2 regions of the Halanaerobium sp. ST460_2HS_T2 genome follow, and region 2 is predicted to be linked to the other one. Evidence: a T-box and tRNA genes for the amino acid it is inferred to sense, from the RefSeq annotation. Region 2 holds a T-box; the other holds one or more tRNA genes.
What was found. A T-box is a leader RNA that pairs with one kind of tRNA and senses whether it is charged. The one in region 2 lies ahead of serS (serine--tRNA ligase), so its partner is inferred to be a tRNA-Ser.
Positions count from the first base shown of each region.

Region 1: it has a tRNA-Ser gene. The T-box ahead of serS (serine--tRNA ligase) is inferred to sense a tRNA for this amino acid. The anticodon was not compared.

Region 1 covers NZ_QPJF01000006.1:10,033-26,587, forward strand. Annotated here, with positions in the region: gene DFR80_RS03960 (hypothetical protein) at 1-774, shown strand, start outside; gene DFR80_RS03965 (DUF4402 domain-containing protein) at 874-1,950, shown strand; cyclic di-GMP riboswitch class I at 2,312-2,390, shown strand; gene DFR80_RS03970 (hypothetical protein) at 2,401-2,859, shown strand; gene tadA (tRNA adenosine(34) deaminase TadA) at 3,124-3,588, shown strand; tRNA gene DFR80_RS03980 (tRNA-Ser) at 3,575-3,667, shown strand; tRNA gene DFR80_RS03985 (tRNA-Ser) at 3,848-3,939, shown strand; RNA gene ffs (signal recognition particle sRNA large type) at 3,972-4,238, shown strand; gene dnaX (DNA polymerase III subunit gamma/tau) at 4,305-6,248, shown strand; gene DFR80_RS04000 (YbaB/EbfC family nucleoid-associated protein) at 6,251-6,559, shown strand; gene recR (recombination mediator RecR) at 6,559-7,158, shown strand; gene guaB (IMP dehydrogenase) at 7,520-8,983, shown strand; gene trxB (thioredoxin-disulfide reductase) at 9,236-10,288, shown strand; gene tmk (dTMP kinase) at 10,508-11,134, shown strand; gene DFR80_RS04025 (cyclic-di-AMP receptor) at 11,134-11,493, shown strand; gene holB (DNA polymerase III subunit delta') at 11,617-12,606, shown strand; gene DFR80_RS04035 (stage 0 sporulation family protein) at 12,628-13,434, shown strand; gene DFR80_RS04040 (initiation control protein YabA) at 13,455-13,781, shown strand; gene DFR80_RS04045 (tRNA1(Val) (adenine(37)-N6)-methyltransferase) at 13,785-14,504, shown strand; gene rsmI (16S rRNA (cytidine(1402)-2'-O)-methyltransferase) at 14,526-15,395, shown strand; gene metG (methionine--tRNA ligase) at 15,466-16,555, shown strand, end outside.
Region 2 covers NZ_QPJF01000024.1:26,956-43,510, reverse strand. Annotated here, with positions in the region: gene ald (alanine dehydrogenase) at 1-74, shown strand, start outside; gene alr (alanine racemase) at 138-1,262, shown strand; gene DFR80_RS11840 (hypothetical protein) at 1,364-1,831, shown strand; T-box leader at 2,043-2,253, shown strand; gene serS (serine--tRNA ligase) at 2,357-3,625, shown strand; gene DFR80_RS11830 (bifunctional 2-keto-4-hydroxyglutarate aldolase/2-keto-3-deoxy-6-phosphogluconate aldolase) at 3,880-4,530, shown strand; gene DFR80_RS11825 (sugar kinase) at 4,911-5,933, shown strand; gene DFR80_RS11820 (sugar kinase) at 6,041-7,000, shown strand; gene DFR80_RS11815 (EAL domain-containing protein) at 7,142-9,532, opposite strand; gene DFR80_RS11810 (HD domain-containing phosphohydrolase) at 9,949-12,213, shown strand; gene DFR80_RS11805 (sensor domain-containing diguanylate cyclase) at 12,256-13,155, shown strand; gene nrdJ (ribonucleoside-triphosphate reductase, adenosylcobalamin-dependent) at 13,322-15,712, shown strand; gene DFR80_RS11795 (lipopolysaccharide assembly protein LapB) at 16,018-16,555, shown strand, end outside.

The sequences.
Region 1 (16,555 bases), on a different contig from region 2:
TTTAATCTGGGTTTCAGCAGAAATCTTGACCGGAGCGAAAATACCTATTCTGCAGGTATAGTACAGGATGTCGACTATTACTCCTGGGGTATAAATACCAGTTACCGGGATGATGGTGATTTTACAGTGGCCTTTAGTTTTTCAACCAGTTTTGGCCGCGATGATTTTAAAGAAGATCCTTATCATTTAGCACTTGGTCCTTCTGCTCGTGAGGGTGCTGTTCTGGTGACAAGTTATCTGGATACAGGTGAGGAGAAAAAACCTGTAGAGGCTGTTGCTTTTAAAATAAATGGTCGCACAGCTGATGTCAGAACTGATGAAAATGGAAAAGCATTTATTTATGGATTGAGACCTGATCTAAAAACTGATATTGCGATAGATCTTGAATCTTTAATCGATCCATTTCTGGTCAGTGACCCTGAGGGAGTTAGCTTTGTTCCCCGGGCCGGACAGACTTTTTATTTAGAACTACCAGTTATAATGACTGGAGAACTTGGTGGTTATGTTTATTTAGACAGAGGAGAAAGCACAAGCGGTATCAGAAATATTGAAGTTCAGCTTTTAGACAGTGAAAATAATGTTGTCAGAAGTACGCTAACAGCATATGACGGCTATTTTTATCTGGCTGAGCTGAGACCGGGTAATTATCTACTGAGGATTTCACCTGAAGCACTTGCTAGAAGAGAGTTAGTCGAGAATGAAGTTCAGGAGATAAGTATTCCTAAAAGTGGTGGATATCTTAATGATCTGCAGGTTATATTAAAAAGAAAGTAGTTAAAATAATTTCAGGAAAGGGACCGATTGGTTCTTTTCCTGAAAACCCTCGAAAGTATAATTGTTTTAACTGACTAATGAAGGAAGGGGGAGTATGAGATGAGAAAAAGTAAAATGCTTGCTGTTGTATTAAGTATTAGCATTTTTTCAATAATAATATTCTCTTTATTTGCATCTGCAACAGTTATGGAAAACGCTGGCTGTTTAAAAGTTAGCAAGAGCTGGGATGGGGATGATTTGCTGGCGCCTGAGATGGTAATAGTCGATATTTATAATTCCTCTGATAATAAAGTTGTCGGTATACTTTATTTGAATGAGCAAAACAACTGGGAGGATACTTTTTGTAATTTAGCTCCGGGAGAGTATTATGTTAAAGAGCGGCCGGTTTCTGGTTTTGATACTTTTTATCCAGCCGGTAACAGGGTGCAGATTACTGATCTAAATGACAGCGAAAATCCGGTGGAGTTAGAAATAGTAAATGAATATGCTTATCCACCCAGAACTTTTAAACTTAGTATTTATGAGGTTACGATTGTAGATGATATCTATCGAGTAACTGTTACTGTCTGCGCCGATCAGGATGGTAGTATCGAACGGGATATTTACTTCAATGATCAAAAAAGCGAAGTTGATTATATAGATTCTAAACCAATAACTCTTTTGAATAAAGGAGAATGTCAGCAGATTACTTTTGAAATAAATGTTGGTGACTTAGATTTATCACAACCTTATTATGTAGGTTATACTCAGCCGAATCAGTGGATAGAAATTGGCGAGCCCCGACAGTTTATACCGGTATCAATTGCAAAATTGGAAGATCTTTATTTTGGTTCATTTACAGCAGCTGATGGCACAATAACAGTTGACCCCGCCGGTGTTTTAACAACGGGAAATGGTTATTCTGGCTATCATGATGGTAATCAGCAGCCTGCTGTTATTGAAGTGATCTGGCTTCCATATACTCAGTATAATATTAATTTTACTGATCAGACTATTATAAGCCATGATGCAAATAATAAGATGACTGTCAGCACTTTTGTAACTGACAATGATAGCAAAACCCTGGATGGAAATGGTTATGGTATTTTTAATATCGGAGCAACTCTGGATGTTAATGCTAATTTAGATCCTGGTTTATATAGTGGACAATTTTTTGTTACCGTTACTTTTGAGTAATGTTTCAGCTTGTAATAATTATTATAGAAAGGGTCTATGATAATTTGATTTGTAGACCCTTTATAATGAGAGTTTGTGGCTTCTTTATAATAAGAGGTAGAAAGATAGGATGGTTTTGTTTTTAAAGTCGGCTTTGAAGGAACTTTTATCATCTTTAAAAGTTCTTGACAAAGAAGATTAATTTGTAGTAGAATTAAGTTAAAGTAAATAATCACCCTGGCAGAGAAGGGCTACTTTTTCCGAAAGGTTAGAGGCGCAAAGTTGGAACCTAAGGTTTAATAACTACGGTTGACTGACTACCTAAGTAGGGTTATATGTCTTCCTGCTGTCATTATGACTGCAGGTTTTATATTTTGTGCTCTCCTTGAAGGGGTAAACCTATTGTGAAGTAGGGACACAAAGCTAAGGGTCTGAGCAGATCAGACTGCCTGGCTGCAAAAGGAGGAAAAAATGTTAAAAAAAATTAGTTTAATTGTTCTTTTTCTAGTTTTAAGTTTAAGTCTACAGGTGGCGGCGGATAGTGCTAGAGTTGGAATGTCAGTGACTATTATCGAACCTACACAGAAATTAGAAACTAGAAGAGCAGTTAATTTTGAAAGTGAATTTGCTAATAAAAATATAGATGCAGATCAAAAGGTAATGAAAATCGAAGCTGCAGGCGAGACAGTTATCAGCTCTAATCTTCCCTGGGAAATATATGCTGAAACACCCGAGCTTAATGGGGTGGATGTCTATGTTAGAAATAATTTAAATAAAAATTGGGTAAAAGTTAGTCAAAGCCGACCAGTTTTAACAAATAGGACACTGGATAGGGCCAATTTAACCTGGGATGTTAAAGTAGTTGCAGCTGCGGATAAAGAAGTAAAACCATTTGCGGTTGATTTTAAAATCGACTGGCCTAAAAATTAATTATAATATCTGAGAGTAAAGTGCACGTTTTTGCAATATAGTAAATATAATAGATTTTTATAAAAGAAAAAGTACTTAACGTCTGCTTCTGCAGGCGTTTTCTTTTGCTTTTAAAGTTGAAAATAGAGCTGATTGAGGGAAGTGTCTGTTAGCTGCTTGAAGTCAGATAAATTTTTCGGAGAAAATGCTTGCAAAAATTATGAGCAGCTGTTATAATAGTTGATGTTGCAAGTTGAAATATTGTATTTTTGCAGGAGTTATTCTATGGAAGATGATATAAAATATATGAAGATGGCCCTGGCAGAAGCCAGGAAGGCTTATCAAAGAGCTGAAGTTCCAATCGGTGCAGTTGTTGTCTGTGATGATCAGGTTGTTGGCCGTGGGTTTAATCTCCGGGAGCAAACTCAGGACCCAACTTCTCACGCTGAAATGATTGCTCTGAGAGAAGCTGCCGCAAATGAGGCTAGCTGGCGCCTGGAAGATTGCCAGCTTTATGTGACTCTTGAGCCCTGTCCCATGTGTGCAGGAGCAATTTTGCAGTCTCGGATTAAGCGCCTTGTTTACGGAGCCAGCGATCCCAAAGCCGGAGCTGTCAAAAGTCTCTATCAGCTTTTAAATGATGAACGCTTTAATCATCAGGTGGAAGTTGAAGCAGGAGTAATGGAAGCAGAATCAGCTCAGCTTTTAAAAGATTTTTTCCGTGATTTAAGAAAACGGAAGGATGGGTGAGTCTGGCTGAAACCGCTCGACTCGAAATCGAGTAGACAGTTTTGCTGTCTCGGGGGTTCAAATCCCTCTCCTTCCGCCATTAGATTTTATCATCCATAGATTATATATAAATTTTCAAAGTAGAGACTTAGAATTGGAGTAATTGAGTTAGTTAACTAACTTCTGACGGCCTCGATGGCCAAATACTGAAACTAACCTTGCGTAATATTAAAGAAAGTTTCAGTGCAATTACCAACCTCCAATCTCTAACCTCCAAAACGGAGAGGTGTCCGAGTCTGGCTTAAGGGGCCCGCCTGGAAAGCGGGTGTAGGCTCAAACCTACCGAGGGTTCGAATCCCTCCCTCTCCGCCATTAAAATTTTATAATTTTTGCTTAAGATTTGGCCGCACTAAATGGGGTGGTAGCGGTGCCCTGTAACCTGCAAACCGCTAGAGCAGGATTGACGCCGTGGCTGAGGATTTTTTCTTTCAGGGTCTGGCCCTGATAAGTAGTGTTGACAATTGGGTCTCGCGCAATGAAGTCTTGTGAACCCCGTCAGGTCCGGGAGGAAGCAGCGGTAAGCAAGTCGCTTCATGTGCCGCGAGGGTGCCTGGTTCGAGCCAACTGTCAGGGTAACGCCTGGGAGAAAATCTTCGAAGCTCGGTGTGCGGCCACTTTTTTAAAACACCCGGAATAGGGTGTTTTTGTTATATAATACTATTTTTGAGGTGAAAAAAATGTCCTTTCTCTCTCTTTATCGAAAATACAGGCCAGAAAATTTCAATGATCTGATCGGTCAGGATCAGGTCAAAATAACGTTGAAAAATGCTTTAAAAAATGACAGAGTAGCACACGCTTATCTTTTTGCTGGTCCCAGAGGAACGGGAAAAACTTCAACAGCGAAAGTTTTTGCCAAGTCACTAAACTGTGCTAATCCTTCAGCTGAGTTCGAACCCTGTGGAGAGTGTAATTCCTGTCAGAGAATTGAAAAAGGCAATTCGCTTGATGTAATTGAAATCGATGCGGCTTCTAATCGTGGTATTGATGAGATAAGAGAGTTGAGAGAAAAGGTCAAATTTTACCCGGGTGAGGGACAGTATAAAGTTTATATCATTGATGAGGTGCATATGCTGACCAAAGGAGCCTTTAATGCCCTTTTAAAAACTCTCGAAGAGCCACCTGAGAGTGTAGTTTTTATTCTGGCAACAACAGAGCCCCACGAAGTTATTACAACTATTATGTCCCGCTGTCAGCGTTTTGATTTTACTTTATTAACCTTATCTGATTTAAAAAAACGTCTGCAATATATTGCAGAGGCGGAAGGTTATGAAATAGACAGAGAAGCTCTGGATATTTTAGCTCGCAGTGCCCGGGGTGGAATGAGAGATGCAATTAGTCTTCTGGATCAGGCCATTTCTTTTAGTGATGGTCGGTTAAGTGCTGATGAGATTTCCAGGATGCTGGGCAGAATTGATAAATCGGATTTAAAAGAATTTTTACTTTATTTAAGCAGGGAGCAGAGTCAGCAGGCTCTCCAATTATTGAATAAACAGCTGGATTCAGGTCTTGGAATCGAGCGGTTCAGTGAAGAATTAATAGAATACTGCCGCGAACTACTTCTGATTAAAGAATGTGGGATTGATTCCGGAATTTTAGAGTATTCTCGTAGCTATTTAGAAGAAATCGCTTCTGTTGCTGCTAATTTGAGTACCAAAAAGATAACTCGAATTATAGATGAGTTTGCTTCTTTAAAGCAAAAGCTGCGCTCAAGTGCCAGACCCCGTTTACAATTGGAGATAAGTGTTATAAAATTAAGTAGTAGGGGAAGCAGTGGCAGCTCACTGGAGGCCCGTCTTTCTGAACTGGAGTTTAAATTAGATAATTTCTTAACCGGGAATGATAGTTCTGATTTTAAGCAGAAAATTAAGACTAAAAAATCTGCTGCCCAAATGGAAACAGTTAATCAGCCTGAGTCAATAAATAAAGCTGAGCAAAAAACAGCTGAGGAGCAAAAAGAAAGCGAAAATCTGGAACAAAAAAATGAACAAAAAAATGAACAAAAAAGTGAGCAGAAAAATGAACAGAAACCGACTGTAGCAGGAAGTCAGAACGATGATAAAATTGCTCAGGAGGAAACAACAGCCCAAAAAGAAGTTTCAGACGAAACGGTCAGCCAGTCTGATAATTCTGGTGGTGCGGTTAGCTTACAGAAGGTTAAGGAAAACTGGGCCCGGGTTTTAAAAGAAATTCGTCAGCTAGATGTATCAGTTCAGGCACTTTTGAGAGAGGGTGCTCCTACAGCAGTGGAAGGAAAGACAATTATTATAGCTTTTCCTGAATCAAAGAAATTTCATTATAAAGGGGCTTCTTCCAATCAGGCAATGGTAGCCAGAGTTTTGAGGAATACATTAAATGAAGCTGTTGAAATAGAATTCCAGCTTGGTGCTAAAAAAAAAATAACTGACCAACCAATTGATCAACCAGCAGTCTCCAGTCAAGTTGAGAGTGATGAAGTTGATCTGGTAGAAGATTTTAATTCTGAGAAGGATGAACCTGCTTCGCAATCAACAGATTTGAGCGATCAGGCGGGGGAATTGGATATAGAGAGTTTAGCCAGAATTTTTTCTGGTGAGATTATTGAAGTGGACCAATCAATTTTAGAAAATAGAGGAGGAAATTAATAATGAATATGCAAAAAATGATGAAACAGGCACAGAAAATGCAGGCTAAGATGGCTAAGATGCAGGAAGAATTGGAAGAAAAGACACTTGAGGCAACTGCTGGTGGTGGAGCTGTTAAGGTAGTAGTTAATGGTAAACAGGAAGTTGTTGACCTGCAGATTGACCCTGAAGTAGTTGATCCTGACGATGTAGAAATGCTGGAAGATCTGGTGCTGGCAGCAGTTAATCAGGGTATGCGCGAAGTTCAGGAAATGGTAAATGACGAAATGGGTAAAGTGACTGGTGGTATGAATCTACCAGGGATGCCCTAATGAATCCATATCCTAAACCTATGGGGAAATTGATCGGCGAGCTCAGTAAACTGCCCGGTATTGGGCCTAAAACTGCTCGCCGTCTTTCTTTTTATATACTGGGTCAGCCTAAAAGTGATGTTAAAAACCTTTCGGATGCTCTGATTGAGGCTCGCGAAAAAATTAATTACTGTTCAAACTGTAATCATCTGACTGAAGGTGAGACATGTACTTTTTGTCAGTCTGACGATCGGGACAGGACTTCGATCTGTGTGGTAGAAAGTCCCCGTGATGTGGTGGCTATGGAGAAGACTGGTGAGTACAATGGACTTTATCATGTGCTGCATGGAGCTATCTCACCGATGGATGGAATTGGACCTGATGAGATAAAAATTAGGAATTTGATTCCCCGGCTGGAAAAAGATGAGGTTAAAGAGATTATTGTGGCGACTGATCCCAATGCTGAGGGGGATGCTACTGCAATGTATCTGGCTAAACTTATTAAACCACTGGGAGTTAAGGTGACCAGAATAGCTCATGGAATCCCTGTGGGGGGAGATTTAGAATATGCAGATGAGGTAACTCTTTCTAAGGCTCTGGAGGGAAGAAGAGAGTTATAACCATTTTCGTTTATATTCATTTATGAGCGTTCATGTACACGTACCGTGCACCTGTCGGATTTTGTCGCTGGTTGCACCAAAGAGACTAAATAAGCTCGAGAAGTCCCTTTCTGAGGGGCTTTTTTCTATATTAGCAGTAAAAATTTAAGCAGATATTTCGACATAAATCGGGTGGTTCACGGTGCGTGTACGTTTTATGCCCTTGACATTAACCCCAGGCTTTGTTAAAATACTTAAAATATTAGATTACAAAAAAACTAAATTATTATCCATTTATCTCAATTATTACATATTTATAAGTTCTTTTAGCAGTTCTCTGTATTTTTAAATATTAATTTTTAAAAAATCAAGGAGGTTGGTTATGGAAAAAATAATTAAAGAAGGCTTGACTTTTGATGATGTTCTACTGGTACCAGCTGAATCAAATGTAGTTCCCAAAGAGGTAAGTACAAGATCTAAACTGACTGATGAAATTTATCTCAACACCCCGATCATTTCTGCAGGAATGGACACGGTTACAGAAGGTGATATGGCAATTGCAATGGCCAGAGAAGGTGGTCTCGGTGTTATTCATAAGAACATGCCGATTGAAGTTCAGGCTGCAGAGGTTGACCGGGTAAAACGTTCTGAAAGTGGAGTTATCGTTGATCCTTTCTTTTTAACTCCGGATGCTCTGATTGAAGAAGCGGAAGCTTTGATGTCGAAATATCATATTTCTGGAGTGCCAATTGTGGATAAAGACGAAAAACTGCTCGGGATTTTAACTAATAGAGACCTTCGTTTTGTAGAGGATTATAAGCGTCCTGTTTCGGAAGTCATGACAGATGAAAAACTGGTTACTGCTCCGGTTGGAACTGATCTGGAGGGAGCCAAAGAGCAGCTGAGAAAACATAAAATCGAAAAATTGCCGATTGTAGATGAGGATGGTGTTTTAAGAGGGTTAATTACTATCAAAGATATAGAAAAGGCAAAACAGTATCCGCTGGCTTCTAAAGATCAGCAGGGAAGATTGCTGGCTGCAGCAGCTGTAGGTACAGGCAATGATACAGACGAGAGAGTGGCCGCTTTAGTTGAGGCTGGAGTTGATATTCTTGTTATTGATACAGCACATGGACATTCGCAAAATGTACTGAATGTTGTTGAGGCTATTAAAAGCCGGTATCCAGAACTACCTGTTGTTGCTGGTAATGTAGCAACAGCTGAGGCGACAGAGGCTTTAATTAAAGCTGGAGCTGATGTAGTTAAGGTGGGGATTGGTCCTGGTTCAATTTGTACTACTCGAGTTGTGGCCGGTGTTGGTGTACCTCAGATCACGGCAATCAATGATGCTGCAGAGGTAGCTAAAAAACATGGCAAAACAATTATTGCTGATGGTGGTATTAAATATTCGGGAGATATTGTTAAAGCTATCTCTGCTGGTGCCAATACAGTAATGATTGGAAGTTTGCTTGCCGGTACAGAAGAAAGCCCGGGAGAATTAGAGATTTATAAGGGCAGAAGTTACAAAGTTTACCGTGGTATGGGCTCAGTTGGTGCTATGAAAAAAGGAAGTAAGGATCGTTATTTTCAGGAAGATGAGACAGAAGCGGAGAAGTTTGTGCCTGAAGGAATTGAAGGAAGGGTACCTTATAAAGGAACTCTGGGCGAAACTATTTATCAGCTGCTGGGTGGTTTAAAGTCTGGTATGGGTTATTGTGGAACTCCAGATATTGATTCTCTGATCAATGATTCTCAGATGATCAGAATTTCTGCAGCAGGTTTACGCGAGAGCCATCCTCATGATGTAAAAGTAACTAAAGAAGCTCCAAATTACAGTGTTGATTAAGTAATAAAATTTATATTAACCAATTAACAAATAGATAAAAAACCGCTCTCTGCATTTTAGCAGAGAGTTTTTGTTTTTTGCAAATAATTTTAAGTAATTGTCAGAGCTTAAAAGGCTTTGTTGCTAATTTTACAGACATCAAAGCTAAATAGTATTAAGATTATACCTGTAAGTTAAAAAGAGCCAAAACAAATTTGCTTTAAAATGATAATAATTATTATGCTATCAAAGTTTACAACGGGGGGAATTAAAATGAGCGATAAAAATAGACAGGAAGAGAACTTAATTATTATTGGTGGTGGACCTGGTGGTCTATCTGCTTCTATTTATGCTGCGCGTAATGGGGTAGCTCCACTGGTCTTAAATGGTCCTGAGCCAGGTGGACAGATTACAACAACTTCAGAACTTGAAAATTATCCTGGTTTTCCGGAACCAATAGGTGGTTTTGAATTAACTCAAAAGATGACAGAACAGGCCGAGAATTTCGGGGTGCGCCTTGAATATGAGAGTGCCGAAGAGGTTGATTTTTCTGGAGATAAGTTTATTGTTCAAACAGAAGCTGGAGAATATATTGCCGATTCAATTATTATTGCTACCGGTGCTGAACCTAAAACTCTGGGTCTTGATAAAGAAGATAGTCTCCGCGGTAATGGTGTTTCTTATTGTGCGACCTGTGATGCAGCATTCTTTAAAAATAAAGAAGTTGCCATTGTAGGTGGTGGAGATACAGCATTATGGGAGTCAACATTCTTAGCCAAATTTGCTTCTAAAGTTTATATTCTACATCGACGCGATAAATTTAGAGGTGCAAAGATCCTTGGTGATCGGGTAAAAGCTAAAGAGAATATAGAGATTCTCTGGGATACCGAGGTTAAAAGTCTTAAAGGTGAAAAGAAACTGGAAGGTCTCCGCATTTTCAACAATAAAACTAATGAAGAAAGAGATCTTAATGTAGACGGACTATTTGTTGCTATTGGTCATCATCCCAGGACAGAGTGCCTGAACGGACAGATCGAGCTTGATGATTATGGTTATATTGTAACAGATAAAAAACAGCACACTAATGTGCCGGGAGTTTTTGCCTGTGGAGATGTGCAGGATCCGGATTACAGACAGGTGGTAATTGCGGCCGGTTCTGGTGCCAAAGCAGCCATTGAAGCTTCAGAATATATCGAAGAAAAGGAAGATGCCTTTCCAGCCAGAGAGGTTAAAATGAAAAATATGTCAGCTGAATCTGATTCTGAAGATAAAGCTGCTGCTGAAAAAGAAGAAGGAAGTTTAAATTTAAGCTTGAGTCTGGATTAAATCAACAAAAAAGGATAAATATTTAGGATAACATTTAAACCGACAGACATTCCTGGAAAGATTGAGGATGTCGAGTCGGTTTTTTTATTAAAATTATTAAAAGTTTCTAATCAAGGAATAAATCTACTCCGGAGCTTGATTGCATTAAACAGGGGATTATTATATAATTATACTATAAATAAGATTATTTTAACAAAGCTTAGAGAGGGGCTGGCAGTTTTGGCAGAAGGTTTTTTTATTACATTTGAAGGTATTGAGGGCTCGGGAAAAACAACTCAGATTAATCTACTTGCGGGTTATCTGCAGAAAAAGGGTTATGATGTTTTAGTTAGCCGGGAACCAGGAGGAACACCTCTAGGTGAAAAAATCAGACAGCTGCTTTTGGATCCTCAGTATGATTCAATGGATTACAGAACGGAGATTCTTCTATATGCCGCTGATAGAGCCCAGCATGTTAAAGAAAAGATAAAACCTGCTTTAGAGCAGGGGAAAATTGTGATTTCCGATAGATTTGTAGATTCAAATCTGGCCTATCAGGCTGCAGGAAGAGGTCTTGATTATGATATGGTTTATCAGATTAATGACTGGGTAATTGATTCTACCTGGCCTGACCTAACTTTTATTTTGGATATAGATATTAAAGAAGGTTTAAAAAGAGCCAGAGCTATGAGCCTTGATGAGGCAGGAGACAGACTGGAGAGAGAGGTAGATGATTTCCACCAGCGAGTTCGGGATGCTTATCTTGAGATGGCAGAGTCTAATAGATTTGCCCTGGTAGATGCGGGCGGAACTGAAGCTGAAGTCCAGAATGATATAAAAAAAATTATCGCCAGGAGGTTATTCTAATGGAAAAAAGAGCAAAAACAGGTAAAACAGTTAAGATGGTAGTGGCTGTGGTCCACGATCATGATGCAGCTGATCTTTTGGAAGCACTGACAACAGCCGGTTTTCAGGCAACAAAAATGGCATCAACAGGTGGGTTTTTAAGAGAAGGTAATACTACCTTTATGATTGGTTCAGATGAGGAACATGTGGAAGAAGTTCTGGATATTATCAAAGAAAATTGTGAGTCGAGAAAAAAGACTGTGGCACCAATGTCACCTGTTGCAAATTCATTAGAAGGATATTATTCTTTCCCCATGGAAATTAAAATTGGAGGAGCAACTGTCTTTATTATTGATGTAGAGCAATTTATTAAGATGTAGTTTATTAATGAGATTTATTAATTATTTATTTTGTTTTGAATTTCAATTTTTATCTTTAAGTTATTAGCTTAAAAAATCAATAGCTCAAAAAGATATTCACAGTAATTTTAAAGGAGTTTTTAAATGAGTTTTAACTCAGTTATTGGACAGAAAGAAGCAGTAGAAATACTGCAGGATGAAATAAAAAATGAACGAATTAGCCATGCCTATCTTTTTTCAGCCAGAGAAGGCAGCGGCAAATCAAAACTGGCTTTTGAATTTGCAAAGGCCAGTTTTTGTGAGGAAGCTGAAGCTGACAGCTGTGGTAGCTGTATTAACTGCCGCAAAATGGATCACAAAAACCATCCTGATTATAAAGTGATCTCTGTGCTGGAAGGTAAAAGCGCAATTTCAATTGACCAGATTAGAGAATTGAAAAAGGAAATTGCTTATAAGCCTTATGATAGTGATCATAAAATTTATATAATAGAAGCAGCTGAAAAAATGACAAAAGAAGCAGCTAACTCGCTTCTAAAAACTCTGGAGGAGCCACCTTCTTTTGCTACTATAATACTGCTGGTTGAGGATAGTGGCAAACTGCTGCCGACAATTGTCTCTCGCTGTCAGCAGATTAAACTGCGCAATGTAGACCAAAAAAAGATTAAAAATATACTCCTGGATAAAGGTTTGAGTCAGGAAAAAGCAGAAATTATCAGCCTGACAGCAGCTGGAAGTCCGGGACGAGCTTTAGAAATTATAGAAATTGATGATTATTTTGAACAGCGACAGCTGATTTATGATTTTTTGAAAAATATAAAAAGCAAAAATACGATAGAAATATTTAAGATTACTGAAAAAATCAGTTCACTGCTTAAAGCTGATTTTCCCTGTTTTGATTTGCTATCAGACTGGTATCGCGATATAATGATGATTAAACAGGATTATCTGGAAGCAGTGATTAATAAAGACTATTTTGAGGAATTAAAAGGGCTTGCTGCAGAGCTGAGCCTGCAGGGTTTGATCAGTGATTTAGAACTAATAGCTCAGAGTGAAAAGTATATTGAACGCAATATTCGAGAAGAACTTAGTCTGGAAGTCTTATTTTTCAAACTGCGCCAGCCTGATCAAGAATAGATAAATGAGGTGTGTATTTTAATGAAGACGGTAGTTGGAGTGAGTTTTAAAAAAGCCGGAAAAATCTATTATTTTGATCCTGGTGATTTAGAGATAAAAACCGGCGATTATGTAATAGTGGAGACTGCCCGGGGTATAGAATATGCCGAAGTAGTTGTTGGAAAAAAGGAAATCTCAGATGATGAAATAGTTGCGCCTTTAAAGGATGTTATCAGAAAGGCGACTTTAAAAGATAGAGATAGACATGAGAAAAATTTAGAACTGGAAACAGAAGCTTTCGATATTTGTCTGGATAAAATTGATAAGCACGGCCTGCCGATGAAATTAATTGATGTAGAGTATACCTTTGATCACAATAAGATTATATTTTACTTTACAGCAGATGGCAGAGTTGATTTTAGAGAATTAGTTAAGGATCTGGCATCTGTTTTTAAAACAAGAATTGAACTGCGTCAGATTGGGGTTCGGGATGAGGCTAAAATGTTGGGTGGACTGGGTCCCTGTGGACTTCCGGTTTGCTGTGCAACTTTTTTGCGTGATTTTCAGCCAATTTCGATTAAAATGGCAAAAAAACAGGATTTATCACTAAATCCTTCCAAAATATCAGGTCTCTGTGGCCGCTTAATGTGCTGCCTGCGCTATGAATCTCAAACTTATAAAACTCTAAAGAAACTGATGCCCAATGTTGGCGAAAAAATTGAACTCGAAATGGGCAAAGGAAAAGTTGTAGATCGCAATCTGGTTAAGCATACAGTGGAAGTCGATATTGGAACAGAAGAAAATATAGAAGTGGATGTAGATGATCTGGATGAATATGATTTAGATTAAATGGAAAGGAAGGAAATTTAATGGATCAGGAAATATTAAGCAGCCTTGCCCATTTTCAGGAACAGATCGAGGCACTTTCCCTCCGTTTTCATAAACTTAAAGATATTACCTATAAATTATATCAGGAGAATGAAGAACTGCAGCGGGAAAATGAAGAATTAAGATCTCTTCTTTTTAAAGATCAGGAAGAGGCCGAAGAGGCTGTGGTGGAAAAAGAAGGTTACAGTAATTTGATTCATATTTATGATGAAGGTTATCATGTCTGTCCTTTAAGTTTTGGAGAAAAAAGAAAAGGAGACTGTCTTTTTTGTTTAAATCTGCTGGAAAACCAGGGTAAGGAGAAATAATTGATGGAAGAGATTCATTATTTAATTGAAAATGAGCTCGAAATTATACAGGATGATAGATTTTTTAAATTCGGGACTGATTCTGTACTTTTAGCAAATTTTGTGGAACTCCGTCGAGGAGATAAAGTAATTGATCTTGGTACAGGCAGTGGTGTAATTCCACTGCTTTTAGCATATAAAAATGAGGATCTAGAATTAACAGGAGTAGAAATCCAGGCTGAAGCAGCTGATTTGGCAAGAAGGAATGTGGAATTTAATCAGTTAGAGAATCAAATTAAGATTATAAATGAAGATCTCTGTCAGCTGGAAGGAGTCTTCGAAGCTGGTTCTTTTGACGCAGTAGTTTCTAATCCTCCCTATCTGCCGGTCCAGGCCGGGAAGATGAAGGAAAATGATTTTGTGGCAGCTGCCAGGCATGAGATTTATGCTGAGCTGGAGGATGTTGTAGCAGAAGCCGCCAGACTTTTAAAGTATGGAGGACATTTTTTTCTTGTTCACAGGGCGGAAAGATTGACAGAAGTTATAGAAACTCTGGCCAGGCACAACTGTCAGGCAAAGGAGCTGCGGCTGGTGCAGGCCCGGATTGACAGTGAGGCTGATATTTTTTTGCTTAAGGCTAAAAAGGGAGCTAATCCTGGTTTGCGGGTTAAACCAGTGTTGATAATTTATCAGGAACAGAGCAGTGAATATACCAGGGAGTTAAAAGATATTTATGGATTATAACAATTTACAGGAGGAATTTTTTTGTGTGCAGCAAAGCTATATTTATGTGGAACCCCAATTGGTAATTTAGATGATGTTAGTCAGCGGCTGCTGGATACTCTAAAAAACGTTGATCTGATTGCCTGTGAGGATACACGTCGAAGCCAGAAACTTTTAAATTATTTTTCTATCAAAAAAAAGATGCTCAGCTACCACGAGCATAACGAGCAAGAAAGAAGTAAAGAGCTGATTCAGTTTTTAAAAGAAGGGAAAGAAATTGCTTTGATCAGTGATGCCGGCATGCCTGGAGTTTCAGATCCAGGAGAAATTCTGGTTAAAAAAGCAGTAGCAGCCGGTATTGAGGTTGTTCCTATTCCCGGTCCCAGTGCTTTTTTAGCTGCACTGGTGGTTTCCGGACTTGATATCTCTTCTTTTTCTTTTAAAGCCTTTATTCCCCGCTCTGGTAAAAAAAGGCAGCAATTTTTAGAGGAGCTGGCACTATCTCGGGATACTACAGCATTTTATGAATCACCATACAGACTTAAAGACACACTAAAAGATCTCTGTCAGTTCAGCCAGGAACTGGCTTCACGCCAGGCGCTTGTTGCTAGAGAAATAACCAAAATGCATGAGCAAAAATACTATGGAAGTGTGGCCGAACTGGAAGAAGCACTGAGAGATCAGGAGATCAAAGGCGAAATCGTTGTAGTTATTGCTGGTCGCAGTCAGGTTGAGCAGGAAAATGAAGGTTGGGAAGATTTAAGTATTCTGGAACATCTTAAACTTTTAATAGAGAGTGGGATGACCAAAAAACAGGCAATAAAAAAGGTTGCAAAATTAAGAGATCTGCCCAAGAGTGAGGTTTACAAAGAAGCAGTGGTCATTTCGGTCGATAAAAATAAATTTGAATAAATTTTAGTACAATTTTTAAAAACAATTAAGCCAAAAGATTCATGATTAAATTTGGAAAGGATGATCAATTTTGAGTAGAGACACCTATTATGTAACAACACCAATTTACTATCCAAGTGATAAATTACATATCGGTCATGCCTATACAACAGTGGCTGCCGACACAATTGCCCGCTATAAGAAGATGCAGGGCTATGACACCATGTTTTTAACTGGATCTGATGAGCATGGTCAAAAAATAGAACGTAAGGCTCAGGAGGCGGGTAAAGAACCGAAAGAGTATGTGGATCAGATTGTAGCTACTTTTAAGGATTTATGGGATAAACTGGATATTGATTATGACTACTTTATTCGTACTACCGAAGAGCGTCACGAAAAAGTAGTGCAGAAAATTTTCAAAAAACTTTATGATAAGGGAGACATTTATAAGGGTAATTATGAGGGCTGGTACTGTACTCCCTGTGAGGCTTTCTGGACTGAGAGACAGCTGGAGGAAGAGAATGGAGAAAAAGTTTGCCCTGACTGTCATCGCCCGGTAGAATGGGTAGAAGAAGAGAGCTATTTCTTTAAAATGAGCAAATATGCAGATCGCCTTTTAGAACATATTAAAACTCATCCAGAATTTATAGAACCAGAATCAAGACGTAATGAGATGATTAATTTTATCGAAAACGGACTAGATGATTTAAGTGTCTCAAGAACTACTTTTGACTGGGGAGTTCCAGTTCCGATTGATGAAGACCATGTAATTTATGTCTGGATTGATGCCTTGAGCAACTATATTACTGCAATTGGCTATGAGACAGATCAGGAGAAATTTGAACATTACTGGCCTGCTGATCTGCATCTTGTTGGCAAGGATATCCTTCGTTTCCACACAGTTATCTGGCCCATTATATTAATGGCGTTAGAACTTGATCTGCCTGAGCAGGTATTTGGTCATGGCTGGCTTTTAAGTGAAACAGGAAAGATGTCAAAATCTAAGGGTAATGTGGTTGATCCTGTTGTTTTAATCAATGACTTTGGCAAAGATGCTATTCGCTATTACCTGCTGCGTGAGGTTGCCTTTGGTACAGATGGTAAATATTCTACAGAGGCTCTGATTCAACGGATTAATTCTGATCTGGCAAATGATCTGGGTAATCTATTAAATAGAACAG
Region 2 (16,555 bases):
TCTGTCAGGCAGTAGCAGAAAGCTTTGGGCAGGAATATAGGAGTATAGATAATTTATTAAAATCCTGGCAGTAGAAAGTATAATAATTTGATTAGTATTTATATAGATAAGTTAAAGCAGTTGATGGAGGTAAAATGATGGAACAATATTTAAAAAGACCAGCCTGGATTGAAATTGATCTTAGTGCTTTAGAGCATAATTATAAATTTATTCGCAGTAAAATCAACTCAGAGACTAAGATTGCGGCAGTAGTTAAGGCGAATGCCTATGGTCATGGTGCAGCAAAGGTAGCTAAAAAATTATCTCAGCTGGGAGCGGAATATTTCTGTGTTGGTAGCCCGGATGAAGGTATTGAATTAAGAGAGGCAGGAATTAAAAAGCCAATTTTAGTTCTGGCTGAGGTACTGGAATCTCAGTACCAGGATATTATTAAGGGAGATTTAATTCAGACTGCTGCCAGTATAAATACTTTAAAAGCTTTAAATCAGGCTGGCATTAAAGCAAATAAAATAATTAAAGTTCATTTAAAATTTGATACAGGTATGGGAAGAATTGGATTCTTTCCAGAGGATTTGCTTGAGATTTATCAGTTAGCAGAAAAATTAAAAAATATTAAAGTTGAGGGTGTTTTTAGCCATTTTGCCAGGGCAGATGAAAAAAACAAGGAATTTTCTTTTCAACAGCTAAAAAGATTTAAATCAGCTTTAAATAAAATTAAAGCCGCTGGTTTTAAATTACCTCAGCTACATATAGCTAACAGTGCAGCTGTAATAGATCTAGCTAAAACTTCGCTGGATTTAGTTAGACCGGGAATTATGCTCTATGGTCTACTTCCATCCAATCAATTAAAAAATGAAGCCTATTTAAAGCCACTTTTATCATTTAAAACAAGAATTGTTCAGCTTAGAACTCTGCCTGCAGGTTCAGCCGTCAGTTATGGTTCTACCTATACAACTGAAAAAGATGAGAGGATAGCAGTTTTACCAATTGGTTATAAGGATGGTTATCCAAGACTTTTATCAAATCAGGGAGAGGTTTTAATTAACGGAAAGAGAGCTCCAATTAGAGGTAGAGTTTGTATGGGACAGACTATTGTCAGTGTTGAGCAGATAGAAAATGTTGAAGTTGGAGATGAAGTTGTCTTAATTGGAAAACAGAGTAAGGAAGAGATAAGTGCTACAGAGATAGCTGATTTAGTAGGGACTATCAATTATGAAATAATATGTAATTTAAGTGAAAGACTAAAAAGGATATATTTGTAATTAAATTGGATTTTTGCATTTGAGATTGATAAACTTTTAATAAGTTCTCAAATTTTTGCTTAGAATTTAATAATAATTTTTTAAATTATGAGGAGGCAAATATGATAAAAGATAAAGAAAGAGTTAACAAAAAGGTAACTGGAATCCTGGAAAAAGGCTATGAGGCTCATTATATGTTGAGAAGAGTGCTGCAAAATGACACCCTGTTTTTGGAAAATAAAGATATTATAGATGTAATCTTTATTCAAAGAAAAAGTATGGATTCTCCTGATTTAAAACCAGAGACAATTAGTCCAGCCAAGCTTTTAATAGCAACTAATTATGGTATTTTGTTTATGGAGGAAGGATTTAAAGAAATAAATGATAATTATCTTGGTTATAAATTAAAGAGAATTTATTATGATAAAATTGATAGTGTGGAGTTAGATATCTGCATGTTAAATGGAAATTTTAGAGTAATAACTGGAGGTAAGGAAAATTTTGTTGTAGAATTTAATACAGCAAGTTATTATAAGCAGTTTGAAGAATTTATGAAAATAATTCATGATAATATTACAGAAAATAAATGATTAACATTTTTTTAAGATTTGTAAAAAACAAAATGACTGTACTGTAAAAAGTATTTATAATAGTTTATTTTAGAGCAGCAGAATTAAAAAATCTAAAATTAAATAAAAAAATATTCTTTTTCAGTGCAGTTATTTTTATAAATTATTATTTTAACTTGAATTTAGAAATCTGCTGTAATATAATAGGCATAATAATTAAATAGCCAATTTTATAAAAGCTGAGAAAGACATTAGTAGATTAATTAACTGAAATTAGAGAGCTGATGGCTGCTGCAAATCAGTCAGTTAATTTTTCGAATCCAGTCTGGAGCTGTGAAGCTGAAAATATAATGATTAAGCTGAACCGGTTGGGCCCGTTAAAACTATTTAAGCGGCAGTTTTTCTGTCATTAGGGTGGCACCACGAGCAATCTCGTCCCTTTTTTAGGGAGAGATTTTTTTGTTTTTAAGATGATTTTTTAATTTTTTTTAAAAATCAGATCTATATCAATTTTGATTAAAAATAAATTTTAAGGGGGAATAAAAAATGTTAGATATGAGATTTATTAGAGAAAATCCAGAAGTTGTTGAAAAGGCTATGGAGAAGAGAAATATGGAATCACCGGTAGCAAAATTTCAGAAACTTGATGATAATAGGCGTGATCTTTTATACGAAGCGGAACAGTTAAAGCATAAGCGGAACGTTAATTCTGATAAAATTGGTGAGTTAAAAAGAAATGGTGAAGATGCATCTGATTTAATTTCTGAGATGCAGGAGGTTTCTGCTAGAATTAAAGAACTGGACCAGCAGGTGGCTGAAGTAGAAACAGAATTAAATGAACTGCTTTTATCAATTCCCAATATTCCACATCCAAGCGTACCTGTTGGAACAGATGAGGAGGACAATGAGGAGATAAGAAAATGGGGAGAACCCAGAAATTTTGATTTTGAATATAAAGCTCATTGGGATCTTGGTGAAGAGTTAGATATCTTAGATTTTGAAAGAGGAGGAAAGGTAACAGGTACTCGCTTTACCTTTCTTAAAGGGGCAGGTGCCAGACTGGAGAGAGCTTTAATTAACTTTATGCTTAATCTGCATACAGATGAACACGGTTATAAAGAGGTTTTCCCTCCATTTATTGCTAATGCTGACAGTATGACCGGGACTGGTCAGCTGCCTAAATTTAAAAAGGATATGTTTAAATTAGAAGGGCATGACTATTATTTAATTCCAACTGCTGAGGTACCAGTTACAAATATGTACAGAGACGAAATTTTAGATGTAGAACAGCTGCCTGAATATTTAACAGCTTACAGTGCCTGTTTTAGAGCTGAAGCTGGGGCACATGGTCGAGACACAAGAGGTATTATTCGTCAGCATCAGTTTAATAAAGTCGAAATGGTTAAGTTTGTTAAGCCAGAAGACTCTTATGATGAATTGGAAAAAATAACTGCTGATGCAGAGGACGTGCTGCAGAAATTAGAACTTCCCTATAGAGTAGTAAGTTTATGTACAGGAGATTTAACTTTCTCATCTGCAAAAACTTATGATTTAGAGGTCTGGATGCCGGCTTATGAAACCTACAGAGAGATCTCTTCCTGTTCCAATTTTGAAGATTTTCAGGCCAGACGGGCCGGAATTCGTTATCGTCCTGAGCCAGAAGCCAGTACAGAATTTGTTCATACTTTAAATGGTTCTGGTCTGGCAATTGGGAGAACAGTAGCTGCTATTCTGGAAAATTATCAAAATGAAGATGGGACAGTCACGGTACCAGAAGTTTTAAGACCATTTATGGGAACAGATACAATTAGATAATATTTTAACTTAAAAAGATAATATTGTAATTAAAAGGGCCCTTTTTAGGGCTCTTTCTGTTTTTTAAATAAAATTTTAAATTTTTTTCTAAAAAAAGAAGGAATATGGCTTTGAGTATAGAATAATATAAAACGAGATATAAATAAAACAGTGTTTTACTATTAGAAACACTGTCTTAAAATACCGGCTGAGAGATTCGAATAGGATGCTGAGCTGTTTCTGGAAAGTTTTAAAATTAAAAGGAGGCTTATTTAATGAGTAAAGTTGAAGATTTAAAGAGAATTGAAGAGACTGGGATTGTGGCTGTTGTTAGAGCTGAAAATGCGGAAAAAGCATTAAAAATTACTGAAGCTGTAAAAGCTGGTGGTATTGATGCAATTGAAATTACAATGACTGTTCCTGGAGCTGTAGATGTAATTAAGCAGTTAACTGATGAGTACAGCAGAGATGAAATTTTAATTGGTGCTGGATCAGTTTTAGATGCTGAAACTGCTCGTGCCTGTATTTTAGCTGGTGCAGAGTATATAGTTTCTCCATCACTTGATGAAGAAACTATTGCGATGTGTAACCGCTATCAAAAAGCTGTTATGCCTGGTGCAATGAGTGTAACTGAAGTAGTTAAAGCTATGAAATTTGGTGCAGATATTGTTAAGATATTCCCTGCTACTTTATTTGGTCCTAAGATTATTAAGGCTGTTAAAGGTCCTCTACCACAGGCACCTCTAATGCCTACTGGTGGAGTTAGTTTAGATAATGTTAAAGATTGGATTAAAGCTGGTAGTTTAGCAGTTGGTGTTGGTAGTTCTCTAAGTAAAGGTGCTAAGACAGGAGACTATGAGCAGGTAACAGAAACAGCTAAAGAGTTTATTAGATTGATTAAGGAAGCCAGAGCAGAAATGAATTAAATTTTTATTTCAGAATAATTTTTAAGAATAACTAAAATTCATCTCTCAGCTAACTCAGCTTACCTTCCCGATCAGCACCTCCTGTGCTGCGGTCAGCTCAAGACATCGTGTCTTTCGAGCTGAGTTAGCGGAGATATTCATTAAGTTATTCTAGTAAAAATTCTAATTCATAAAAATTTAATATCATTTCTTCTAGTTAAGAAGGGTGGGTTGGTTGCCCTCATATCTCTGAGAAGTTTAGCCAGCTGAAAGATCAATTTTACTGGCAGATGTAGATTCTATTTTGAATTGTTCATTTTGACACTGTTAAGTTTTTAATATAGGATTATCATTTATTTAAATCAAATTTAATTCAAAAATTATCAGGAGGTTTTTATATTATGTCTAAGAAAGTTGTTACTTTTGGAGAAATTATGTTACGTTTGACCCCACCGGATCATGAGCGTTTTATTCAGGCAGATTCTTTTAATGTTATTTATGGTGGAGGCGAGGCAAATACTGCTGTATCTTTAGCTAATTATGGTCTGGATGCTCGTTTTGTAACTAAGTTACCTGACAATCCAATTGGTCAGGCAGCTTTAAACGAAGTTCGCCGCTTTGGTGTTGATACAGATTATATAGCTCGTGGTGGAGACCGTTTAGGAATTTATTACTGTGAGAATGGCGCAAGTCAGAGACCATCTAATGTAGTTTACGATAGAGCTCATTCTGCAATTGCTGAAGCAGAAAGTGGAGATTTTGACTGGGAAGAAATCTTTGCTGATGTAGATTGGTTCCATTATACAGGAATTACTCCTGCTCTAAGTGAAAAAATGTCAGATGTTACTTTAGAAGCTGTTAAGGCTGCTAAAAAGCACGGGGTAAAGGTAAGCTGTGACTTAAACTACCGGGCTAAGCTCTGGAGTAGAGAAAGAGCAGGTCAGGTAATGGAAGGTTTAATGGAATATACTGATGTTGTAATTGCTAACGAAGAAGATGCTGAAATGGTATTTGACATTAAGAGTGGCTCTGATATTACTGGTGGTGACCTAAATGTTGAAGGTTATAAGGATGTTGCTAAACAGTTAATCGATCGTTTTGACTTAGAATTAGTAGGAAGTCACTTAAGAATCAGCCACAGTGCTTCTAATAATGGCTGGTTAGTTATTCTCTTTGATGGAGAAAACTTTGTTCAGTCAACCAAATATGAAATCACTATTATTGACCGTGTGGGTGGAGGAGATTCTTTTGCCGGTGGTTTAATTTATTCTCTAGTAACTGGTAAAGAACTTCAGGAAGCTGCTGAGTTTGGTGCTGCCGCATCTGCTTTAAAACAGTCAATCCCTGGTGACTTTAACCATGTGAGTGTTAAAGAGGTAGAAACTCTAGCTGGAGGAAATGCTTCCGGTAGAGTTAAAAGATAAATAGTTAATAATTCTATTCCTTAAAGAAGGCTGCAGCTTCAGGCTGTGGCCTTTTTTTCAATTTTAGCATTAAATACAAATTTTTATTTTTTTAGGAGGAATTTCAAATGATTGATCTTGTTACTATTGGAGAGACAATGGCGGCTATGGCACCAGGTGAAGTAGGATCTTTAAAGTATTTAAATAATTTTTCTAAATATATAGCAGGAGCAGAATCCAATGTTGCAATTGGGGTCAGAAGACTTGGGTTCAATTCTGGCTGGATTAGTAAACTGGGTAAGGACCCTCTTGGAGATTATGTAGAATTTTTTGTGCGGGGTGAGGGAGTAGATGTCTCTCAGGTTAAAAGGGATAAAGATCACAGAACCGGATTATTGATCAAAGAGATGCATACAACCAAGGAACCAAAAGTTTTTTATTATCGTGATAATTCTGCTGCCAGTCATCTCAGCAAAGAAGATATAGATGAAAATTATATAAAAAATGCCAGACATCTTCATTTAACAGGGATTACCCCCGCTTTAAGCTCAAGTGCTCGAGAGGCATTTTTTGAGGCTTTAAAAGTGGCCAGGGAAAATAATTTAAAAATTTCTTTTGATCCTAATTTAAGACTTAAACTCTGGGATTCAATTGAAGAAATGAGAGAGGTCATGTTAAAGATTATTCCTCAGGTTAATGTTTTGCTCCCGGGAGTTGAAGAAGGAGAAATATTACTTGGACTTTCTGATCCAGAAGAGATTATTAAGGGCTTTTATGAAATGATGGACCCCGGTTCTCTGATAGTATTAAAAATTGGAGCAGAAGGAGCATTATATTATCAGGGGGATAAGATCGAGCATGTTGAACCGTACTGTGTTGATAATATTGTGGATTTAATTGGAGCTGGAGATGCTTTTGCAGCCGGTCTAATCAGCGGTCTCTTAAGAGAATTACCAATTAAAGAAGCTGTGGAACTTGCTAATTTAGTTGGAGCTCTCTGTATTACTGTTAAGGGTGACATAGAGGGGCTGCCCACCTGGGAACAGGTTGAGGTATATCAGGGTAAAAAAGATGAAATCCATCGTTAAAAAATAATACTTCCAGGTAGATAGTCTGTTTTACTGCTTTGGAGTGTCTACTCTGGAAGTATAATCTGATTTTGATAAAATAGATTTTTATTAATCAGTTTGTTTATCATAATAAAATTGTTTATTTTAAAAGATTTATGATTATAATTGATCTATTTTTTCAATTATTTGAGAAAAGACAAGAGGTTTGCTAAATATATATCCCTGTATATAATCACAGTTAGCAGTTTTTAACTTAGCTAACTGTTTTTCTGTTTCTACACCTTCAGCTACAACTGGTAATTCCATACTGTGGAACAAACTAATTAAACTATCAATAGTGTTAATATTATCATATTCTAAGAATTCTTCAATTAATATCTTATCTAATTTGACTTTTGAAAAAGAGATATAGGTTAAATAATTTAAAGAAGAATATCCGGTTCCAAAATCATCTAAAGCAAGTTTAATTCCCAGATCAGTAAGTTGATTCAAATAATTAATAGCCTTTTGTTCCTGATGAATTAGGAGACTTTCTGTAATTTCAATTTCTAAATTCTCAAAATTTACCTTATTTGCTCTCATATTTTCCTCAATAAAATTAATATAATCCAGATCATTTAACTGCTGCACAGAAAAGTTAATAGAGATTTTTAAAGATTTATTTTTTTTCTTGTTCAAAACAGCTAAATCTTTAATTGCTCTCTTTGTAACCCACCTTGATATTTCAATAATTAATCCACTTTCTTCTGCCACAGGAATGAATTCTGCAGGAGATATAGAATAATTTTTTAATCTAATTAGAGCCTCTAAAGTTTCCACATTTCCGGTTTTAGTGTTAACTTGAGGTTGATATTTCAATTTAAAGCCATTATTTTTAAGTGCCAGACGAAGAATTTTTCTGATATCCTGTTTATTCTTTATTTTATTAAACATATCAGGCTGGTAAAACAGATAATCCTGATTGTAGCTTTCTTTGGCCTGATACATTGCAGTGTCTGCCATTGTAATTAATTCGTAACTATCGCTAGAATCTTTTGGAAAACAGCTTATTCCTAAACTAAAATCAAGATAAAATTCACTTTCTTCAATTAAAAATGGCCTGGCTACCAAAGCTTCTAATTTATAGATATATTCCTTTATTTCATAACTCGAATTAATCCCTTCTAAAAGAAGCAAAAATTCATCTCCACCATATCTAGCGGCAAAGACATTATCAGAAAAAGAATTAAGCAATAGCTGACTGAATTTTTTTAATAGGTTATCCCCATATATGTGGCCAAAGGTGTCATTGATTTCTTTAAAGTTATCAAAATCAAGTAAAATAATGGAACCTTCAATTTTATTAGCTAAGACTGAATCTAATTTTTCCCTAAAATTTCTTCTATTGGCCAGTTGGGTTAAGGGGTCATGATATGCCTGGTATTCTAAATTTTCATTTAAAGCAGTAATTTCCTGATTATAGGCTTCTAATTGCTGATAAGCTGCTGAAATTTCTTCTGTCATATAATTAAAATTTTGAGCTAATTTGCCAATTTCATCCTCTCTGTTACTATTAATTTGGACTTCAAAATCTCCTTTTGCTACCTTTATAATATTATTAATTAACTGATGAAGTGGTTTAAGTAAATATTTTTTATTAATTAAATATACAGTTAGAATTAAAATAAATAATATTATTAAACTTATTTTAAAAATAAGTGATTTTAATTTATCTCTGACTAAAAAAGCTTCTTCTGTGTTAATTTGAGAAAAAATAATACTATTTAAACGATCCAGAGAGACAAAAGATGCTAAAATTTGTTCATCATCCCTTTTATAGTTCAAAGAACCAATCTGTTCATTATATACCTGATCATAATCCAATAATTTATTGATATTATATTTGTTTTTAACAAGTTCGAAATTGGGATGGGCTATAATTTCTCCACTTTGATTGGCTATATATGTATAACCTGTTTGACCCATTTTTTTACTGGCAATTGTACTGCTTAATTGATCAAGTAAAATATCCCCCGCCAAAACTCCCAAGAGCTCTCCCTGTTCATTTTTAATTGGTAAAGCGACTGTAATCATAAGATACCTATCATTTGCGTCTAAATAAGAGTCGGTCCAGATTAACCTGTCTTTTTTAACAGCCTTTTTATACCAAACTCTCTCTCCGGGATTATAATCTGAACTTAAATATACACCAGGATGAATAATCATTTTACCACTGGTGTCTGCAAAATAAATATATTTAAAAACTGAATATTCTTCTTTAACCTGTTCTAACAATTCCCGAATTTCCTGATCGTTATCTAAATGGTGACCAATAAAAGAAGCTGTTAAATTAATAATATTTTCAGTGTCATCTAAAAAGTCATTAACATTAGTTTTTAAAGACTTTGCATTTTCTAAATTAACTTCTTTAACTTGATCACTTATTTCTTCAGAAGTAAGTTCATTAATAGACCAACTTAAGATTGAAATAAAAATAATTAAAATTAAAATTATAAGCCAGTTAACCTTAACTATTAAGCTTTTATACCATTTAACCTGATTGTTATCCATATAACAACGCCTTTCTCAATAAATATATTAAAGTTAAAATATGAGAAAAATTCCTCTTACAATCCAAAATATATTTATTTATCAATTTAATTATATTATAGATTTGCAGAATATTCCAGTATTAAATTACAGTATAAAAAATATTAAAATAAAAAGGGAAATAACTATTGATGAAGAATATTATTTAATAAGAAATTGTTATTTAGAATACAAATTGCCATACTTTTCTTTTTATTTATCTTAAGATAATTTAATAATTTATTCCAAATGCAGCGACTATATAGTCAGGGTGTTTGATTACTGACTATTTTTGCTGTTTACAGATTTAAAATTTATTAATAAAATAAAGGAGATATGCCAGCTACAGTTAATTATAATAGTAATGATTATTAATTACAGTAAAAGAGGTGACATTGATGCCTAATTGGGAGAAAGAAATAAAGAATATTGATTTACTTTCTCAGGGAGACCATGCAGTTTTATTTTATGAAAAAAACAGTGATTGTTTAAATTCTGTACGAGACTTTGTAATTAATTCTTTAAAAGAAAATCAAAAATGCTATTATATTGATCAGGAAGAAAATCAGGAGCTTCTGTTAGCAGAATTAAAAAATACAGATCTGGATCTGGAGAAATATCTAGAAACCGGGCAATTTCTCTGTTTAAAAAAAGAAGAAATTTATGGAGTTCCTTCAAATTTTAACGCTCAGAAAATGTTAAATTTACTTGAAGAAAGCGTTATTCTAGCTGAAAATGAAGGCTATAGTGGTTTAAGTATTACGGGAGAATTAACGGGAGTAGTTGACTTTAGTGGGGGCAAGGAAGAAATAATAAAATATGAGTGGCAGCTTAACGATCGAATTTTTAAAAAATATCCTGTAACTGCACTTTGTAGATATAATATTAATCAGTTTGATAATCAAATAATCAAGGCGGCAGTTGAACTCCATGACTACATTGTCTGGAGAGGAGAATTACATGAAAATCCTTATTATATTGATCCCGAAGGTTATCGCCAGAATAAAATAGAAGAATATGAAATAAAAAGCTGGCTCAAAAATATTAGTGAATATCAAAAAAAAGAAAGTCTTTATAGAAAGGCTATTAATCAGAGTCAAAAAAGATATTTAAGACTTTTTAATAATTCACCGGTAGGAATTATCAAAACTACTTCTCGGGGGAAAGTGCTGCATATAAATCAGAGAATGGCAAAAATAGCTGGCTATGATAGTGTTTATGAAGTGATCAAAAAATACGATAATCTTGGTACTGAATTTTATGTTAACTTTGAGCGGAGAAATGATTTTTTAACTGAATTGAGAAATAACGATGAAGTTGAGAATTTTGAATTTAAAGCTAAAAAGAAGAATGGTGAACATATCTGGCTTAATATGAATGCCAAAATTATTAAAAGAAATAATGACGGCAGCTTTATCATAGAGGGTTTTGTTTTTGATATTAGTGAAAAAAAAGAGTATGAAAAAGAAATTAAGCGAAGAAAGGAAGAATTATCTGCTTCAAACCAGCAGTTGCAGGCCTATAATGAGGAAATTATGTCAATGAATGAAGAACTTGAGGATTCTTTTAAAGAGCTGGCAGATTTAAATAATAGATTTGAAAAAATGATTAGTTTAGTTTCGGATATAGAAAATTTAAGTACAATAAGTGAAGAAGAATTTCTGAGTAAAATTTTAAAACAGGCTGTTACAATAATTCCGGAGGCTGCTGCAGGCAGTGTTTATACTTTTGGACAGGAAAATGTTCAATTTGTAGATTGTATTGGGTATGATCTTGGCAATTTAAAACAGAATGAGATTAAAAATGAAGCTTTTTATAATTACAATTCAGCTATAGAAACTATGACAGCCGCCGAAATTAAAGCGAGAAATAAACAATATATGCAGCCGGAAGATTTTGAAAGTTTAAAGGCGGAAAGTTTGGATAAGATTAAAGAAATAATGTATTTTGATTTAGAACTAAATGGAGAAAAAAAGGCCGGTGTCACTCTGGATATCAAAGCTGACAGCACAAATACATTTACTATTAATTCGAAAAAAATATTTAGAGCTTTTTATAATATAGCATCTTCTTTTTATAAATTAAAAGAATATAACCTGCTTCAGAACAATTTTACCCGGGAGATTATTTCGTCTACTATTAAAATGCTAGAAATGTATGATTTATATACCCGGGGGCATTCGGAAAATGTAGCAGAGCTGGCAGTACAAATAGCGGAAGAAATGGGGTTATCACAAAACATTGTTGATAATATATACTGGACCGGTCTTGTTCATGATATTGGTAAAATGTTAATTCCTTTGGAAGTATTAAACAAAGAGGGAAAACTTAGCAAAAGCGAATATGAGCTTATTAAAGAACATCCGGTTCTTGGCAGTAATGCACTAAAAAGCTCAAGTTCATTAAAACAGTTAGCTGATTATGTACGCTATCATCATGAACGCTGGGATGGAAGAGGCTATCCGGATGGACTTAAAGGTGATCAGATTCCAATTGAATCTCAGGTTATCTGTGCAGCGGATGCCTGGGATGCAATGCGTTCTAAAAGAACTTATCGAGAACCCCTTACTTTTAATCATGCTCTGGCAGAAATCAAAGATAATAAAGGTTTACAATTTGCGCCGGATGTAGCAGAAGCTTTGATAAATGTTTTAGAAATTTAATATCTAAATATTAAATAATCGATGATCTTTAGGAGTGTTTTTATGAAAAAAGAAGAATTACATAAAATTATTAATGAAAATTTTACTCCCGCCTATTATGTTGATCAGGAACGAAAAATAAAAAATTGGAATCAAGAAGCTTTAAAATTAAGTGGATATAAATTTGATCATGTTAAAGATAAATTTTGTTATGATAATATTTTGCAGCATATTAATTCTGAAGGGGTTAATCTATGTCAAAATGGATGCCCTCTACACAAAACATTAGAAGATGGTAAAGTAAGAGAAGCCCAGGTTTTTCTGCATCATAAAAAGGGACATAGGATGCCGGTAAAGGTTAGAACTGTGCCTGTAAAGAATAATGGTGGTGTTATAGGGGCTGTAGAATATTTTATTGATAATAAAACAGAGCCAAATTTTGATACAGAGATAACTGAACTAAAAAATAAAAACTTTATTGATCATTTAACCGGAGCAAGTAATAGACATCACCTTGAATATGTTTTAAAAAAAATTATCTCAGAAAAAGTATTTGAGGAGCAAAATATAGCTTTTTGTTTTTTTGATATAGATAATTTTAAGCTGATTAATGATAATTATGGTCATTTAGTTGGGGATCAGGCGCTTAAGATGACAGTTAAAACTATTAAAGCTAATTTACGTCCTGCTGATAAAATATTTCGCTGGGGTGGAGACGAATTTGCCTTATTACTTTTTAATATTGATAGCAAGAGAGATCTTAAAAAAATTATAAAAAGATTATTAATTTTTATTAATAAATCATATTTTATGATTGAGGATAAAACTAAAGTTTCGATTACAACATCCTGGGGAGCTTCTTTAATTAAAGAAACTGATGAATATAAAAAATTATTAAAACGAGTAGATTCATTAATGTATAGAAGCAAAAATAATGGTAAGAATAAAGTTAGTTTAGGTTAATTAAAAATGATTTCAAATTTTGAAATAGTAGTATAAGCATGATGATTTTGAAAGTTACGGCTATTACATTATTATAAAATATTAATTTTAGACTTAAATTGACTTCTTTTATATGTTATAATTATATTTCAGAAATATTTATTGAAATTCCAAGGAGGTTTTTATTTTGAGTAAATCCGACATGACGGTAATCAAGCGGGATGAGAGAGAAGTAGCTTACAGTCGGGATAAGATAACTAAGGCGATTTACCGGGCAATGGTCGAATCTGGTGAAGATGCGACTGAAGATGATGCAGAACAGGTTGCCTTAGATGTAGAAACAGAACTTATTACAGAGTTTTATAATCAGGATCAGATACCAAAAGTGGAAGAAATTCAGGATTTAGTGGAAGAAAAATTAATGAAGGCTGCCTATGTAACAACAGCCAAAGCTTATATTTTATACAGAAATAAAAGACAGCAGTCAAGATTATCCAGAAAACAGGAGAAAGAAAATCCGCTCTTAACAAATGAATTTTTAAGTAAGTATAAACACCAGCCCAATCCTTTTCCAACTGAGCTGGGAGAATTTATTTATTATAGAACATATTCACGCTGGTTAGAAGAGGAGCAGCGTCGTGAGTACTGGTGGGAAACTGTAAAAAGAGCTGTGGAATATAACTGTTCCTTAGCTCAGACAACAAAAAAAGAAGCAGAAAAACTTTATGATAATGTTTATAACTTAAGAAACTTTCTGGCAGGTCGTACACTCTGGACAGCTTCTACAGAGTCCTCTAAGAAATATGGAATGTCAAACTACAACTGTTCTTTTACAGTTATTGACAGTTTTAAAGCCTATCAGGATTTGTTTTATCTTTTAATGATTGGTTCAGGTGTTGGCTTCCGCGTGCTTCCGCGTGATGTGGAGAAGTTGCCTAAAATTAGAACGGATATTGAAGTTATTCATAAATATTATGAGCCTGTAGATAAAGAAGAAAGAAGAGAATATACAGATTTTGATTTTGATGAAGATGATGTAGTAACAATTAATGTTGGTGACTCAAAAGAAGGCTGGATTCAGTCACTGGAATATTATTTTAAGTTCCTGGTTGACCATGCCTATCGTCCGCTAAAAAGAATTATTTTTAATTATGATTCTGTGCGTCCAAAGGGAGAAAAGCTTAAGACTTTTGGTGGTACAGCTTCTGGACATCAGAGTTTAAAGCGGATGTTTACTAAGATTGATAAATTATTAAAAGAAAAGCCGGACCGTGATTTAGATGATATTAATCGGGTTAAACTAAAGCCAATTGATGCTATGGATTTAGCCAATATTGTAGCGGAAAATGTGGTTTCAGGTGGAGTTAGACGCTCATCTCAGATCTGTCTCTTTAGTGCTGATGATAAAGAAATTGCTCAGGCTAAAAGTAATTTATATGTCAAAGAAGATGATGAGTGGGTAATTAATAAGGAAATTTCTCACCGCCAGATGAGCAACAATAGTATTTTCTACGAAGGTAAGCCTTCTAAAGAACAATTAAAGTGGCATGTTAAGCAGATGCGCTTTAGTGGTGAACCTGGCTTTATCAATGCTGTGGAAGGAAGTCGCCGCCGTGAAAACTTCAAAGGAGTTAACCCCTGTGCAGAAATTCTGCTTGATTCCAGAGGGGTCTGCAATTTAACTTCTTTAAATGTGATGGCCTTTGTTGATGAGGAAGGTAATCTGGATAAAAAATCAATGTTTGAATCTCAGAAACTTTCTGCCAGAGCTGGTTACAGAATGGCTCTAATCGAGTTTGAATTACCGGAGTGGGATCAGATCAACAAACGGGATCGATTGATTGGAACTTCTCTGACTGGTTGGCAGGACATGAAAAATGCTGCTGATTTAAATGAAGCTCAGGAAGCTCAGCTGCTGGAAGAACTGCGTGAGATTGCACATCAGGCTGCAAGAGAAATTGCCAAAGAGGTGGGAGATAATGAACCTAAACTGATTACAACTGTTAAACCTGAGGGAACTCAGACTCAGATGCCTACAGTTTCCAGTGGTCTTCATTATTCACACAGTGCCCATTATGTTCGCCGGGTAAGAATTTCTGCTTCTGATCCGCTGGCCCGGGTCTGTGAAGAATTGGACTATCCTATTCATCCAGAAGTGGGTCAGGATCCAGATGATCCAGAAACTTTAGTGGTAGAATTCCCTGTTAAAGCTCCTGAAGGACAGGTTAAAGGAGATGTGAATGCAATTGATCAGCTGGAAACTTATAAGATGTTTATGGAAAATTATGTTGATCATAATGCTTCAATTACTGTTCATGTTCGTGATGATGAATGGGAAGATGTAGAAGAATGGCTCTGGGAAAACTGGAACAGCGTAGTTGGTATTTCCTTTATTTCCTACAATGATAACTTCTATGATCTGATGCCTTATGAAGAAATTACAGAGGAAGAATACAATCAGCGGGTGGAAGAGATGGAGCGCTTTAATCCTTCCTTAGTATCTAAGTACGAAACAGAGTATTTAGAAAGAGAACTCGATGAATCTTCCTGTGAAGGAGGAGCCTGTCCGGTAAGATAAAGTACAGGTGCCGTGTAAAACTTGATTTATGAATAAAAATGTCGAAAAACATTTTTATTAGATAATATAATTTAATTCTAAGCCTACCTTAACTGGTAGGCTTTTTCTATAGTTATCAATCTTACAGACTTTTTTTAGTAAATTTAATATAATAATGGTATAATAACCTAAAAGAAGATAAAAGCAGATTAAGTATTAGTTCCAGAATAAAAAGAGGAAATACAGAATTTATAAATAAGTTTATATATAATAGCAATTATGGATTTAAAAATAATAATCTATACCAGATATAGGGTGATAAGTAGATGCTGAAAAAAATAATAATTCTGCTCTTTATTTTTGTGTTTTTAAGTAGCAGCTGTATATTAGCTTCAGATATAAGTTTAGAAAATATACAGAAATTAATTGCAGAAAATAATAATAAGCAGGCCTTAGAAATTTTGACAGAGAATAATCTGAATAATAATCCTGATCTTCTCTATTACAAAGCTCTTCTGTTGAGCTGGGAAAAAGAATATGTAGAATCCGAAAAAATTTTGCTGCAATTAATTGATGATTATCCGGAAAGGCTTGAATTTTATAATCATTTAGCCCGGATATATGGCTGGCAGCGGAAATTTGAAAAGGCCAAAAAAATTATTGCAAGAGCCCAGCAAAGGGAATATTCTTCAACCAGAATGGCTCTTTTAGCCAGACATGCAGAATGGCAGGGTAACTGGTTTGAAGCACAAAAATTGATTAAAATCGCTCTAACTAAAGCAGAATCAAATGAATTAAAAAATGAATATCAAAGCCGATTAAAGATAATTAATCAGAAAATCAGGACAGAATTATTTATAAAAG